3 regions of the Angustibacter sp. Root456 genome follow, and region 3 is predicted to be linked to each of the others. Evidence: predicted binding sites of a transcription regulator. Region 3 holds the regulator's gene; each other region holds the start of a gene.

Region 1 (4,679 bases), on a different contig from region 3:
TCGGCTACCGCCACATCGACACCGCCGAGATGTACGGCAACGAGCAGGGGGTCGGCGAGGCGGTGCGGGCCAGTGGTCTCGACCGCGCCGACGTGTGGGTGACGAGCAAGCTCAACAACGGCTTCCACGAGCCCGACACCGCCCGGCGAGCGTTCGACGACACGCTGTCGGCGCTCGGCCTGGACTACGTCGACCTGTTCCTCATCCACTGGCCGCTGCCGACCCGCTACGACGGCGACTTCGTCTCGACGTGGAAGGTCCTGGAGGAGTTCCAGCGCGACGGCCGCGCCCGCTCGATCGGTGTCTCGAACTTCCAGGTCGCGCACCTGGAGCGCCTCGCGCGAGAGTGCGACGTCGTCCCGGCGGTCAACCAGATCGAGGCGCACCCCTACTTCACCAACGACGAGGTGCGCGCCTACGGCCAGCAGCACGGCATCGTCACCGAGGCGTGGTCGCCCATCGCCCAGGGGCAGGTGCTGGACGACGCCACGATCGGTGCCATCGCCGAGCGCGTCGGCCGCACGCCGGCCCAGGTCGTGCTGCGCTGGCACCTCCAGCGCGGCGACGTGGTGTTCCCCAAGTCGGTGACACCGTCGCGGATGCAGGAGAACTTCGAGCTCTTCGACTTCGAGCTCAGCGCCGACGACGTCGAGCAGATCACCGCGCTGCACCGCGGCGAGGACGGCCGCACCGGCCCGAACCCCGACGAGTTCGACTACATCCCCGGCTGACTGCGGGCCAGCGGCGTCGTGGACGGGGCCGGGTCAGTCAGCTGATCCGACCCCGGCCGCAGCCTGGAGTCGGGCGAGGGCGTCATCCGGCACGAGCTCGCGCGGCAGCACCTGCAGCATCCCGGTGCGGGTGACCAGCAGCACCGCGCCCCGGCGGGCGACGCAGCGGCGGACCGCGCTGTAGGCCAGCGAGCCCTGGCCCACGCCGCCGTCGAGGTGCAGGTGGGTCTCGTCGAACCGCGCCCGCACGGTGCGCTGGCCGCGAGCCGATCGTCGTAGCGCTCGCCTCGTCGTGACCGCCACCGCGACCACCGTTGCGACGGCCAGCACCACCGTGCCGACCATCGCCGCCAGCCAGCGGCCGGTGACGACGCCCAGCCAGCCGCCGAGCGCCAGGACGACGAAGGCGCGGGCCGCACCGGCCCGACCCAGCAGGCGGTAGGCGTCGACGGCGCGGGCGAGCCGCTGCACCACCGCGTCATCGAGCCCGACCTCGTGGGGCCAGGCCGCCCCGTCGTCAGCCGCGCTGCCGGTGGTGACAGGCATCGACGCCGCCGCAGGGTGGGCGATGCGCTCGGCCAGCCAGTCGACGTCCTGGGCTGAGAGGAGACCAGCGGGCAGGGTGAGGTGCGCGCGGAGGTTCCTCAGGGGGACCAGCACCTGACCGGCGATGCGTCGGGGCGCACGCAGCGCGGTGTAGGGCAGCTGCTGCTCACCGGCGGCGGTGCGGACGAGCAACAGCTGCTCGCCGAGGTCGGCCGTCATCGTGGCGCCCGCCGGGCACAGCGTGGTCGCGCCGGCCAGGGCCCGACGGTACGTCGCGGCGGCCAGGACGACGCCGATGAACACCACGGACAGCAGCCCTTGGGCGACCGCCCCCACGGGGTAGCCCGCCACGGCCAGGGGAGTGCCACCCAGCAGGCCGATCACGGCGGCGAACACCAGCAGACGCGGCCGCTGCAGCCGCGCCTGGACGGCGGTACGCGCCATCGCGCGGGCAGTGTCCCGACCGCACGTGATCGAGCGATGGCGGGCCGGGGAGAGGTCGGGTGCGGCGTCCACGCGCGAAGCGTACGGCGGCCGCAGGAGCCGTCAGCGCACGCCGCGCGGCCGGAACTGGACGCTCACCCGCGGGCCGACGGCCTTGGCCGTCTTGGGGATCGCGTGCTCCCACGTGCGCTGGCACGAGCCGCCCATGACGACCAGGTCGCCGTGACCGAGTGGGAAGCGGAGCGACTCACCGCCGCCGCGGGGGCGCAGGGCGAGCGTGCGGGCTGATCCCACCGACAGGATCGCGACCATGGTGTCGTGAGTGGCGCCGCGGCCGAACGTGTCGCCGTGCCAGGCCACGCTGTCGCGGCCGTCGCGGTAGAGGCACAGGCCCGCCGTCCGGAACGGCTCGCCCAGCTCGTCGGCGTAGTGGGCGTCGAGGGCCTGCTTGGCCGCGGTGAGCGCCGGGTGGGGCAGCGGCGCGTTCTCGCCGTAGTGGCAGAGCAGCCGCGGGACGTCGACCACGCGCTCGTACATCTGCCGGCGCTCGGCGTACCACGGGACGTCGGCCAGCAACCGCTCGAGCAGCACTTCGGACCCGCTCACCCAGCCGGGCAGCAGGTCGACCCACGCGCCCCGGCTCAGCACCGTGCGCCGGACGCCCTCGAGCGGCCCGACCGTCACGTCCTCAGCGACGTCGAGCAACGACCCCTGCAGCAGAGCCTGCATGCGCCGAGGGTAGCACTGATTCGAACACCTGTTCTAGATCAAGGCCTCGCCCCGCCCGTGAGCATGCACGCCAGCGTCCCCCTGCTGCGCTGGCGTGCATGATCACGGGCGGGGAAGGGGGGAGAGGGAGGCGGTCAGCCCTCGTCGGAGGCCTTGGCGGGGTCGCCGCCGTGCTCGGCGACGTACTGCTTCGGGTCGTGGTCCTCGGCCTCGACGCCGCGGAAGTGCTCGGCCTCGAAGACCGCGAACTGCAGCGCGAGGTCCTGGCGCGCCTGCAGGCTGGCGTGGCGCCGGAAGTCGGCGAGCGCCTCGCGCTCCTCCTCGCCCATGTGGTCGCTGTTGGCCTCACGGGCCTCGGCCACGGCGTCCCACCAGGGGCCACTGCCGACGCGGTGCTTGCCGACCTCGGCGACGGCGTCGCGGATCTCGTTGTGGTCGTGCAGCGCGTCACCGGTCTCGCCCTCGGGGGAGTCCTTGCTGCCGGCGCCCTGCCCGACCTCGAGCAGCTTGGGGTAGAACAGCTTCTCCTCGGCCTCAGCGTGCACCTCGAGCAGCACCTTCAGCCGCTCCCAGACCGGCTTCACCTGCTCGGTGGGGGCGTCGCGCAAGTCGTCGAGCAGGGCGAACATGCGGCGCTGCTCGTGGTGGTCGGTCAAGATCAGCTCGGTGATGTCCATGCCGATCATGCTCGCTCACGCGTCGCGTGCTCGCAGTTCGAGGCGTTGCAGACGGCTCAGATCCAGCTCGGGAACCACATCCGCTGAGCCCACTGCGCGTAGGGAATCACCTGCGCGGTGTAGATGGGCCAGAAGAAGAAGAACAGCATCACGCAGACCACGACGTACGAGCCCGCGATCGCGCCGCCGACCAGCCGGCGTCTCGGCGACGCGCTGGGTGGCCCGAGCGCCATGCCGATGACGTAGGTGACCGCCAGCACCACCCACGGCACGAAGGCCACGGCGTAGAACGAGTAGATGGTGCGGTGCTGGAACGCGAACCACGGCACGTAGCCCGCGACCAGCCCGGCCAGCACCGCGCCGGCCCGCCAGTCGCGGCGCAGCGCCCACATCGCCAGCAGCACGAAGATCGCGGCCGTCGCGCCCCACCACAGGGTCGGCGTCCCGATGGAGGTGATCGCCTTGCTGCACTGCGCGACGGTGCAGCCGTCCTGGCCGCGGGTCTTCGTCTCGTAGAAGAAGGACGTCGGACGCCCCTGGATCAGCCACGACCACGGGTTGGTCTTGTAGGGGTGGTCCGACGTCAGCGTGACGTGGAAGTGGTACATCTCCTGGTGGTACTTCCACAGGCCGCGCAGGGCGTCCGGCACGAAGCCGAAGCTCTTGCTCGGGTGCTGGGCGCCCCACTCGCGGTCCCAGCCGCCCTTGGTGAGGAACCAGCCGGTCCACGACGCCAGGTAGGTCAGCCCGGCGAGCGGCACGAGCGTGAAGAAGGCGGGGACGCCGTCGCGCAGCAGCCCGCCCGCGAACCACCGCCGCACACCGGCCGCACGTCGGGCACCGACGTCCCAGAGCACGGTCATGAGCCCGAAGACGGCGAGGAAGTACAGGCCCGACCACTTCGTGCCCATGCACAGCCCGAGGCACACCGCCGCGACGATGCGCCACGGCCGCCAGCCCAGCGACGGCCCGTAGCCGGGCACGCGGGACGCCGGACGCCGCTCGCCACCGCGCCGCAGCCGCGAGCGCGCAGCCAGGACGGCGAGGCGGTCGCGTGCCTGGTCGCGGTCGATGAGCAGGGCTCCGAAGGCGGCCAGCGCCCAGAACATCACGAACAGGTCGAGCAGGCCGGTGCGGCTGTGCACGAAGTGGTGGCCGTCGAAGGCGAGCAGCAGCCCGGCCACGCACCCGAGCAGCGTGGAGCCGAACAGGCGCCGGGCGATGCGGGCCAGCATGAGGATCGACAGCGTGCCGCAGAGCGCGACGGAGAAGCGCCAGCCGAACGAGCTGTCCTGCCCGAAGAGGTACTCGCCGGCGGCGATCATCCACTTGCCCACCGGCGGGTGGACGACGAAGTCGGCGGCCGTGCCCCACACGTCGGGGGTGCCGTGGGTGAAGAGCCGGTCGGGCGTCGTGCCCAGGCTGGGCGCCACCGAGCGCTCGTAGCCGTAGTCCAGGTACGACGAGCCCTGCTTCACGTAGTACGTCTCGTCGAAGACCAGCTGGTGCGGGCGTCCGAGCTGCCAGAACCGCAGGAAGCCGCCGACGGCCG
Region 2 (4,679 bases), on a different contig from region 3:
CTGCTCGTGGTGATGGGCGTGCTGAGCCGGGACGACAGCTCGCGGGTGTGGGCCGGCTCAGGAGCGCTGCTCGCTGTGCTGGTGCTGGCCACCCTGCTCGTGGCACAGCTCGTGGCGCAGCTCGGGCAGCGGGTGGCGCGGCCGTGGCTGCTGTACGCGCTCGTGCCCGTGTCCGCGGCGCTGGCGACGCTCACCTGGCTGCTGGGCTGGGTCGGCTTCCCGGGCGCCTGGGTGTGGTGGGTTCCCGGCGCCATCGTGAGCGCGCTGCCGCTGTGGACCCTCGGGTTCCTCGGACGCCGGGACGCCGGCCATCAGGCCACCTCGAGGGACTGACCACCCGTGATCCGCATGAGCTCCTCGTACGTCGTCGGGAACACCGTGTGCGGGTGGCCGGCTGCGGCCCAGACCACGTCGTAGCGGGCGAGCGCCACGTCGACGAACGTCCGGACGTCGGTGAGCAGACCCACCGGTGCCACGCCGCCGATGGCGAAACCCGTTGCGGTGCGGACGATCTCGGGCGTCGCACGGTCGAGCGCGGCCAGCCCCAGCAGGTCGGCGACCTTCTGGGTGTCGACGCGGTGCGAGCCGGAGGTGAGGATCAGCAGCGGCTCGCCCTGCGGCGTCCCCGCGTGCCGGCCGTGCTCGGGGTCGGCCGCGGCGCTGACACCCACGAAGACCAGCGAGTTGGCGATCTGCCCTACCTCGACGCCGAGCGCGTCGGCCGCTGCCTGCGCGGTGCGGACGGCGTCACCGAGCACGCGCACGTCGCCCTGCACGCCGAGACGGGACAGGGTCTGGACCACCCGCGTGACGGCCTGGTGCTGCGACAGGTCGGGTGCTGAGGGCTGCGACATGAGCGAAGGGTAGTGCCGCACCGTGATCTTGGGCGGGACGGCGCGGTCCACCGCGCGAGCTCACCAATAGCCACGCGAGCTCACCAAAAGCGCGGCTGGTGGGGGATGGTCTCGAGGTCGGCGAGCACCAGGGCGCGGTCGTCGGCGTCCGCGACGTCCTCGGCGCAGGCGAGGGCCTGCTCGGTGGCCGCGCGGGCCGCGGCGCGATCACCGGCCACCGCGTGGGCCCGGGCGAGCGCCTCGTGGGCGAAGGCGAGGTCCCAGTCGCCGATGCCGTGCTCCAGGCACAGGTCGAGCACCCGCCGGGCGTGGTGCAGGCTCGGCTCGCCGCGGCCCAGGACGGCGTAGACCCGCGAACAGAGCCACTCGCCGCGGGCGAGGTTGGCGGGGGCGCCGACCTGCTCCCAGTGGTATCGCGAGGCGTGCGCCATGTGCAGCATGCGGTCGTCGTCGGCTCGCGTGCGGTCGTCGCGCTCCAGCAGGCGCCAGGTGCCGTTGAACAGGTCGACCCCGAGACGTCGGTGCTGGGCGGTGTCCGGGCTCGCGGTGTCCGGGCTCGCGGTGTCCGGGCTCGCGGTGGTGGGACTCGCGGTGGTGGGGCTCGCGGTGGTGGGGGTGCTGGTCACGGTAGGCTCCGGGGTCGCGGGGGCGGTGAGGGGGTGGTCGGTGAGGTAGTGGTCGATCGCGTGGAGGTGGCCGCGCAACCGGATCGAGCGGGCCTCGACGCGGCGCCGGTGCGTGGCGAGGACGTCGGCCACCGTGGTGGGGTCGCCACCGGACTCCAGGCACGTGCGGACGTCGTCGAGCGGGACGTCGACCGAGCGCAGCAGGTGCACCAGCCGCGCCACGTCGAGCTGGGCCGGGTCGTAGTAGCGGTGGCCGGTGGCGGGGTCGACGTGGGCCGGCGCCAGCAGGCCGACGCGGTCGTAGTGCCGCAGCGCCTTGACGGTCAGGCCGGTGCGTCGGGCCAGCTGCCCGATGGCCAGGTGCGGTGCGCCGTCGGCGGGGTTCTGCAGGGTCACGCGGAGCAGGCTAGGAGGCTTCCCCGGGGGAGGTTCAAGGCCCCGGGCACCGGCGCCTGGGCCGTTCGGGGGACGTGTCCACAGGCCGCTCGTTGCGGTTGACGCGCTGTCGGACGCCGGGTGTAGTCTCGAGGCGTTCGAACAAGTGTTCGAATACTCCCGGCGGTGACTCCCCTCACCTTCGGGGGAGGTCCGCCGGCGGCCGCCTCGACCCCGGCCCAGGGCGGGCCACCTGCTTGGCCGGTCCGGGTGGCGGTGGGGAAGCCGTCGCCCGGGCCAGCCCGGCAGAGCTGCCCCGCCTTCCCCCTCGGCAGCGTCCTGACCAGACGGGTCCCGACGGGTCCCGGACGAGACGCCCAGGCGGAGGTGCGTGATGGTGCGACGGTACGACGAGCTCATCGAGGTCCGGACGGCGCCGGTCGCCGGAGCCGACGACGGCCCCGCCGCGCCGGTGGCCTTCGTGTGGCGTGACCGGCTGTACGTCGTCCGGTCGGTGGTGTCGCACTGGTACGAGCGGCGGGTGTGGTGGCGCGAGGCGGCGGCCTCGGCGCTGCTCGGCCTGCGGTCCGACGTCCAGCTCGCCGCGCAGGGGGCGGCGGTCACGGGGCGGTCGAGCGCGACGCTGCTCGAGCCGGCGCTCAGCCGACCCGAGCGAGCTGATCGACCCGGCGCGCCCGGCGCCGCGGTCGCTCCCGCCGAGCGCGAGGTCTGGCGGGTCGAGGCCGCCGCAGGACGCTCGAGCCCGGTGGGCGTGTACGACCTCGTGCTCGACCCCGCCATCGACCCTGTCGACCCGGCCGGTGACGGCCCTGGCACCTGGCGGCTCGCCCGCCTCGCGGACTGAGGAGGTCCTCGTGACGCCGTCCAGCACCCCGCGGGTGCCGTCCAGCAGCCTCGACCTCATCGACCGCGCCCGCGACAGCCTGGTCGTCGCGCTCGGCGCGTCGAGCGCGGGGGAGCGGTACGTCGCCGCGCACCTCGCGGCCCTGCGTGCCGCGGCCGCCGTGCTGTCGGTGCGCGGGCGTCCGCACCGGCACAGCCGTCCGCGCAGCGTGTGGGAGGTGCTCCCGACCGTGGCGCCCGAGCTCGGCGAGTGGGCGGCCTTCTTCGATGCCGGGGCGTCCCGCCGCGCGGCGATCGAAGCCGGTCGCGACGACGTCGTGAGCAGCCGGGAGGCCGACGACCTCGTCCGCGACGGCGAGACCTTCCTGTCCCTGGTCGAGGAGCTGCTCGGCCTCCCACGCCACCTGGTGCTGCCGGCCGGCGTGGCCTGCATCCGCGCGTCGTGAGTCCCCCCGACCGTCCCGGCGATTCCTTCGTCCACCTGCGCGTCGCGTCCGGGTACTCGCTGCGGTACGGCGCGTCGTCACCGCAGGCGCTCGTCGATCGCGCCGGTGAGCTGGGGATGTCAGCGCTCGCCCTCACCGACCGCGACGGGCTCTACGGCGCGGTCAAGTTCGTCCTGGCCTGCCGTCGCGCCGGCATCGCGCCGATCCTGGGTGTCGACCTGGCGACCGCACCCACGGGGCTGGTGTCCGGTCTGCCGGCGTGGGCCGACCCGTCGGTCGGGGTGCGCGCCGCGGGCGCCGGTCGCACCCCGGCGCGGGGAGGCGAGCTCGTCGACCCCTACCTGCCACGCGCGACGGTGCTCGCGCACGGTGTCGCAGCGGGTGCCGAGGCGGCCGGAGCAGCGGGTGCGGGGTGGGCCGCCCTGTGCCGGTTGGTGTCGTCCGCCCACCTGGCGAGCGGGCACCTCGGTGGTGAGCGCGGCACTCCGGTCACCGACCTGACGGCCATCGCGTCGCACGCGCGGCCGGACGACGGTCCGGTCCGGCTCACGGTGCTGCTCGGGCCTGACAGCGAGGTGGGTCGGGCGGTGCTGGCGCGTCGTCCCGACCTCGCCGGTGCGGTGCTGCGCCGGTGGAAGGACGCGCTGCCGGCCGGGGCGCTGGCCGTCGAGGTCGTCTGCCACCACGGGCCGCCTGGTGGTCCGTTGAGCGTCGACCACGCCGGGCGCCTGTTGGCGCTCGCGCGCGAGCACGACGTCCCAGCGGTCCTCACGAACGCCGTGCGCTACGCCACCCCGGACGGCGCCGCGACGGCCGACGTGCTCGACGCCGCACGTCGGCTGGTGGCCCTCGACGTCCGCCACGTCGACCGCGTCACCGCGCAGGGCTACCTCACCGGAGGCGCCCAGATGGCCCGCCTCGCGACCGAGGTCGCGGCGGCCGCGGGCGGTGACCAGCGTGAGGTCACGCACCAGGCCCGGCGCCTGCTCGACGACACCGTGGCGCTGGCCCACCGCTGCGTGCTCGACCCGCGGCGTGACCTCGGGTTGGGGTCGGTGCACCTACCCGAGCCCAGCGCGCTGGGCCTCGGCCCGCACGAGTCCCCCAGCGCGGTCCTGCGCGAGCGGGCCCGTGCCGGTGTGGCCGGCCGCTACGCCGGGGCGTCCGCGCGGCGGCTGCGCGAGGTCGAGCAGCGCCTCGACGACGAGCTCGACGTCATCGACCGGCTCGGCTACCCGACCTACTTCCTCACCGTCGCCGCGGTCTGCGACCTGGTGCGTGATCTGGGAGTGCGGGTGGCCGCTCGCGGCTCGGGTGCCGGCAGCCTGGTCAACCACCTGCTCGGCATCTCCGGCGTCGAGCCGCTCGAGCACGGGCTGCTCATGGAGCGCTTCTGCTCTCCACTGCGCGCCCAGCTGCCCGACATCGACCTCGACGTCGAGTCCGCCCGTCGCACCGAGGTCTACGAGCAGATCCTGCAGCGCTTCGGCGGCGACCGCGTCACCTGCGTGTCG
Region 3 (4,679 bases):
CGTGAAGATGCGCTCGACGCGCACACCCTTGCCGCTCTTGCCCGGACGGCGCGCGCCTGCGCGTGCACCGCTCGTGGTCTCTGTCATCTCGTCGTCCCCTCGCCTTAAGTGGTTCAACGCACCCGTCGTCGGCCGTATTGCCTGCGGTGCTGCTGCTGTGACTGCTGTGACTGCTGTGACTGTCGTGACTCGTGTGGTGCTGTTCGGGGCGAGTCCCCCCGAGGAAGTCAGTGGTGACCGCTGGTGGCGTCGGCTTCCCCTCCGCCGCCACCAGCGGTGACTAGGGAGCGCCGCCGGCGTCGTGAGCGGCCGGCTCCACGCCGGTCGGCTCGCGCTCGGCGCGCAGCAGGGTGATCGCGGCTTCGAAGTCCTCGAGCGACTCGAAGGCCTGGTAGACGCTCGCGAAGCGCAGGTAGGCGACCTCGTCGAGCTCGCGCAGCGGCCCGAGGATGGCCAGACCGACCTCGTGCGCCTCGATCTCCGCGCAGCCGGTGGCCCGGACCGACTCCTCGACTCGCTGGGCGATCAGGGCCAGGTCGTCCTCGCCGACGGGGCGGCCCTGGCAGGCCTTGCGGACGCCGGACAGCACCTTCGCGCGGCTGAAGGGCTCGGTGACGCCGGAGCGCTTCACTACCGACAGGCTCGCCGTCTCGACGGTCGTGAACCGTCGCCCGCAGTCGGGGCACTGGCGCCGGCGACGGATGGAGGCGCCGTCGTCCGTGGCGCGAGAGTCGACGACGCGCGAGTCGGTGTGCCGACAGAACGGACAGTGCACCTCGCCCCTCCCTTCACGCGTTGCACCGACGGCCCTCGAAGACCTCCGAGAGGTGATCCCGCCGCTCCGTGTGGATGGAGCTGTGGACTGCCTGGGGAGAACCTGTGGGTTGACGACCACAATCTGTGGACGAGTCACATCGGTGTAACTACTAGATGTTGGGGTGAACGCTAGGCCGTGACCGACCGACTACGCAAGCAGGTTGGGCGTGTTGCGCGGCGTGTCGGCCGAACAATCCACGTCGCCGTGCTCAGTGACCCAGATCACGGACGTGAGCCAGGCGGTCGCGGGCCGGCTCAGCGCGCCGGCTCAGCGCGCCGGGACGGCGATGCGGTCGCCAGCGCGGACCCCAGAGGTGTCGCGGGCGTTGAGCTCGAGAATGCGAGCGACGGTGTCGCGACGGTCCTCGCTCGGCGCCACCTCTCCCGCGATCGACCACAGCGTGTCGCCCGGAGCGACGGTGACGTAACGGACCGGGACGCGCTGGGCGTCGGTGCCCGCTCCCGCGACGCCGCCGGCGAACAGCGACACCGCGACGCCCGCGGTGGCGAGCAGCCCGGTGACAACCAGGCGCCCCCGCCGGGTGAGTCGCAGCGGCGCGCCCTGGCGACGGGCACGGCCAGCGCGGGTGTCGGGAACAGCCACCACCGCGGTGCGCGCAGGGCGACGACGCGGGTTGCTGACGGGGGCAGAGAAGGTGATCGCGGTCATGGGGGCCTCCGGGGGAAGAGGATCGAACGTCTGTTCGATCGAACGCCTGTACGAGTTCTAGCACCCAGTGCCGACACCTGTCGAGTCGGAATCGAACGGACGTTCGAAGTGGGCTGTTCCTCGTGCTCAACCCCATGCCACCAGAGACCACCGACAGTCCGGGCCCGGCTCACGCGCGGGCGACACGTTCGAACAGGTGTTTGAACACCGGGGCCTGCTGGCCCTAGGGTCAGGGGACGAACGGGCCGCGGGCGCCCGGATGCGACCTGGAGGGGCGATGGCCAAGGCGGGACGACCGGCCGACGTGCACGAGCTGCCGGAGCGCGACACCGGTGACGGCCTCACCGCCCGCCAGCGGCGGGTGCTCGAGACGATCCGCGACAGCGTCGAGCGCCGCGGGTACCCCCCGAGCATGCGCGAGATCGGGGAGGCGGCTGGCCTGGCCAGCCCGAGCAGCGTGTCGCACCAGCTCGCCGCGCTCGAGCGCAAGGGATACCTGCGGCGTGACCCACACCGGCCTCGGGCCATCGAGGTCATGTCGCCCGACGCGCCGCCGGTGACGACGAGCGCGCCCCAGGCCGTGCCGGACGCTCAGGACGTCGACGTCACGGGGTCAGGCGACGAGCGACCCACCCCGTCGTACGTGCCGGTGGTGGGCCGGATCGCGGCCGGTGGCCCGATCCTCGCCGAGGAGGCGGTGGAGGAGGTCTTCCCGCTCCCCCGTCAGCTCGTCGGCGAGGGGCAGCTGTTCCTGCTGAAGGTCGTCGGGGACTCCATGGTCGACGCCGCGATCTGCGACGGCGACTGGGTGGTCGTGCGCCAGCAGCCGACGGCAGACAACGGTGACATCGTGGCGGCCCTGCTCGACGGCGAAGCCACGGTCAAGACGTTCAAGCGGCGTGACGGGCACGTCTGGCTCATGCCGCACAACCCCGCCTACGAGCCGATTCCCGGCGACGAGGCGACAGTGCTCGGGCGGGTGCAGGCGGTGCTGCGTCGCGTCTAGGCCTCGCTGAACTCGGTGGCCGCTCGCTGCTGCACCGCTCGCTCCTGCACCAGCACCCGCTGGATGCCGTGCCGCTGCATGGCTTCCAGCACCACAGGCGACGGTGCCACCACCGTGACGCTCGCCGGCTGCGCCGCGCGGCGCAGCTCGAGCAGCAGCCACACGCCGGCCAGCTCGAAGCCGGTGACGTTCTGTGCGAGCACGCGCACGGGCAGACCCGTGGTGTCGGCTCGGTTCGTGACGAGATCGTCGACGAGCTCGCGGATCTCCGGCTGCAGCCGTGAGTCGATGCAGCCGTGCAGCACGACCAGCACGTGGGCGTCCGTGTCGACGAGCAGGGACACCGATCCGGCGTGCGTCGCCGGTGGGACCAGCGGGGCGCTCAGATGAGTCGCTCGAGGCATGAGTCAGGGCCTTCCAGTCGCGGCCCCCGAGGGCTGCCCACGGGTCGCCGTCCCCTGACAGGGTCGGTGCCGTGGTGGCAGGCCCGCCGCGTCTCTGGACGAGTCACCACGAACCGTAGCAAGCCGAGCAGCGTTCTCCAAGATCGTGAATCACTTCAGGGCGTGCGCCCGGCCACGCGCCGGCGCCCGAGCAGCGTGCGGTGGGCCGAACCGCGCAACGCCGCGGCGGCGACGCGCGGGTCCGCGACCTGCTCGTGAGGAGGGCGCACCGGCGCGTCGATCCGCACCAGCGCGGGCGCGTGCTTGCGCACCGCGTGGTCGGCCACGAGGTAGCCGTGCCGCTCGAGCACCTGCTGCTCACCGGGTGAGAACGCGTCGAGGTCGGTGCGCACGCGGGCGATGAGCTCCACGACCTCGAACGGGTAGCCAACGGCGTCGACCAGGCCGTCGAGGTCGGCGACGACGTCGTCGATCCCCCACGTGCAGCCGGCCAGGACGTCGCGGGCGTACGCGGCGTGCAGCCAGCGCAGTCGGGTGTTGCTGCCCGAGCGCCCGAGGATCTCGAGCGAGCGCGCGAGCCGGCCCACCACGGTGCGTTGGGTCGTGGCGCGGAACACTCCACCGCCGTCGCTGACGAGGACGTCGTGGTGCGACTTCCAGACCGGCTCCAACCCGAGGTTGTCGTAGACGCCGCCGTCGACGAGCTGCAGCCGACGCAGCAAGCGGCGATGCTGCTCGGCTGTCTCGAGCTCGCGGTAGCCACCGGACAACCGCTGCGTGAGCTCGCGGGCCACCCGGCGAGGCGCGAAGAACGGCGGCTCCGCGCAGGACGTCGCGCACGCGTCGCCGAGCCGCCACCGCGAGCTGGGCGCGGCGTAGCCGGCGCGGTACGAGCCGACGCGAGCGGGCGCGTCACCCCAGGCCGTCTGCTCGATCCAGTCGACCCCGAACACCAGGTCCGTGGCGCTGACGACGACCCGCGGGCCGGCCCGTCGAGGCGCGGCGAGCGGCTGGTCGAACGGCGTCTGCTGCGCGAGCTGACGCGCGAGCTCCTCGACGGCGGCGTCCGGATCGAACCACCGCCACGGCAGCAGGCGGGACAGCAGCGCCGGTGTGCGGATGTTGCGCGCGGTCAGCGCACGCAGGCCCGCGGCGACGTGCTCATCGAAACCACCGACCCGACCGTCGTCGCGGTTCCAGTCCAGTGCCGGGTGCGCCAGCATCGCCGCAGCCAGCGAGCCGCCCGACACGCCGCTCACCGTGCGCACGTGCGCCAGAACGCCCAGCTCGTCGAGACGGCGCAACGCCCCCAGGTGCACCAGGGCCGCGCGGTACCCACCGCCAGACAGGCACAGGCCGGTGCCGGTGCGGGCGCGCGGGGTCGCCGTGGCCTCGCGGAAGCTTGAGTCGCGCACCACCGGCAGCGCGTCGTCCGGCGACGCGGCGGTGAGCAGGTCGGACGGGTCACGCACTTCGGTCATGAGCTCACCGTGCCAGCCACCACCGTCAGCACGGCCGATCCGCAGGCGCGTCGGTACGGTGAGCCCGTGTCCGACCCGCGCACCGCCGTCCTGCACCTGTGGTACGTCCCGGCGCGGCGGGTCCCGGGAGCGCTGTTGCGCATGGCGACCACCCCGGCACGGCTGCGCCGCACGCCCCACCTGCGCTTCACCAAGGCGCTGGGCACGGGCAGCGGGCGGACCTTCACCGTGCGCGACGCCGACCCGCACCACTGGGCGCTGCTCACGGTCTGGGACGACGACCACGCCGCCGCCGCGTTCGC

The links. Region 3 encodes LexA, which represses DNA repair genes until DNA is damaged. Its sites were predicted from a motif close to TCGAACANNTGTTCGA; they were not measured.
Region 1: ASD06_RS14485 (alpha-ketoglutarate-dependent dioxygenase AlkB) is a predicted target of LexA. The motif match lies at 2,471-2,486, and genes of this name have one in related genera.
Region 2: ASD06_RS12580 (DUF6504 family protein) is a predicted target of LexA. The motif match lies at 2,014-2,029, and genes of this name have one in related genera.

What each region holds. Positions count from the first base shown of each region.
Region 1 is NZ_LMER01000019.1:225,726-230,404, forward strand. Features, by position in the region: gene ASD06_RS14475 (aldo/keto reductase) at 1-731, shown strand, start outside; gene ASD06_RS14480 (YcxB family protein) at 765-1,793, opposite strand; gene ASD06_RS14485 (alpha-ketoglutarate-dependent dioxygenase AlkB) at 1,824-2,450, opposite strand; gene ASD06_RS14490 (hemerythrin domain-containing protein) at 2,585-3,127, opposite strand; gene ASD06_RS14495 (phospholipid carrier-dependent glycosyltransferase) at 3,184-4,679, opposite strand, start outside.
Region 2 is NZ_LMER01000018.1:68,662-73,340, reverse strand. Features, by position in the region: gene ASD06_RS12595 (hypothetical protein) at 1-333, shown strand, start outside; gene ASD06_RS12590 (YbaK/EbsC family protein) at 312-854, opposite strand; gene ASD06_RS19420 (helix-turn-helix domain-containing protein) at 935-1,876, opposite strand; gene ASD06_RS12580 (DUF6504 family protein) at 2,250-2,720, shown strand; gene ASD06_RS12575 (SAV_6107 family HEPN domain-containing protein) at 2,731-3,165, shown strand; gene ASD06_RS12570 (DNA polymerase III subunit alpha) at 3,162-4,679, shown strand, end outside.
Region 3 is NZ_LMER01000017.1:36,713-41,391, forward strand. Features, by position in the region: gene ASD06_RS11270 (vitamin B12-dependent ribonucleotide reductase) at 1-87, opposite strand, end outside; gene nrdR (transcriptional regulator NrdR) at 281-775, opposite strand; gene ASD06_RS11280 (LysM peptidoglycan-binding domain-containing protein) at 1,085-1,486, opposite strand; gene lexA (transcriptional repressor LexA) at 1,746-2,492, shown strand; gene ASD06_RS11290 (STAS domain-containing protein) at 2,489-2,836, opposite strand; gene ASD06_RS11295 (patatin-like phospholipase family protein) at 3,052-4,377, opposite strand; gene ASD06_RS11300 (hypothetical protein) at 4,444-4,679, shown strand, end outside.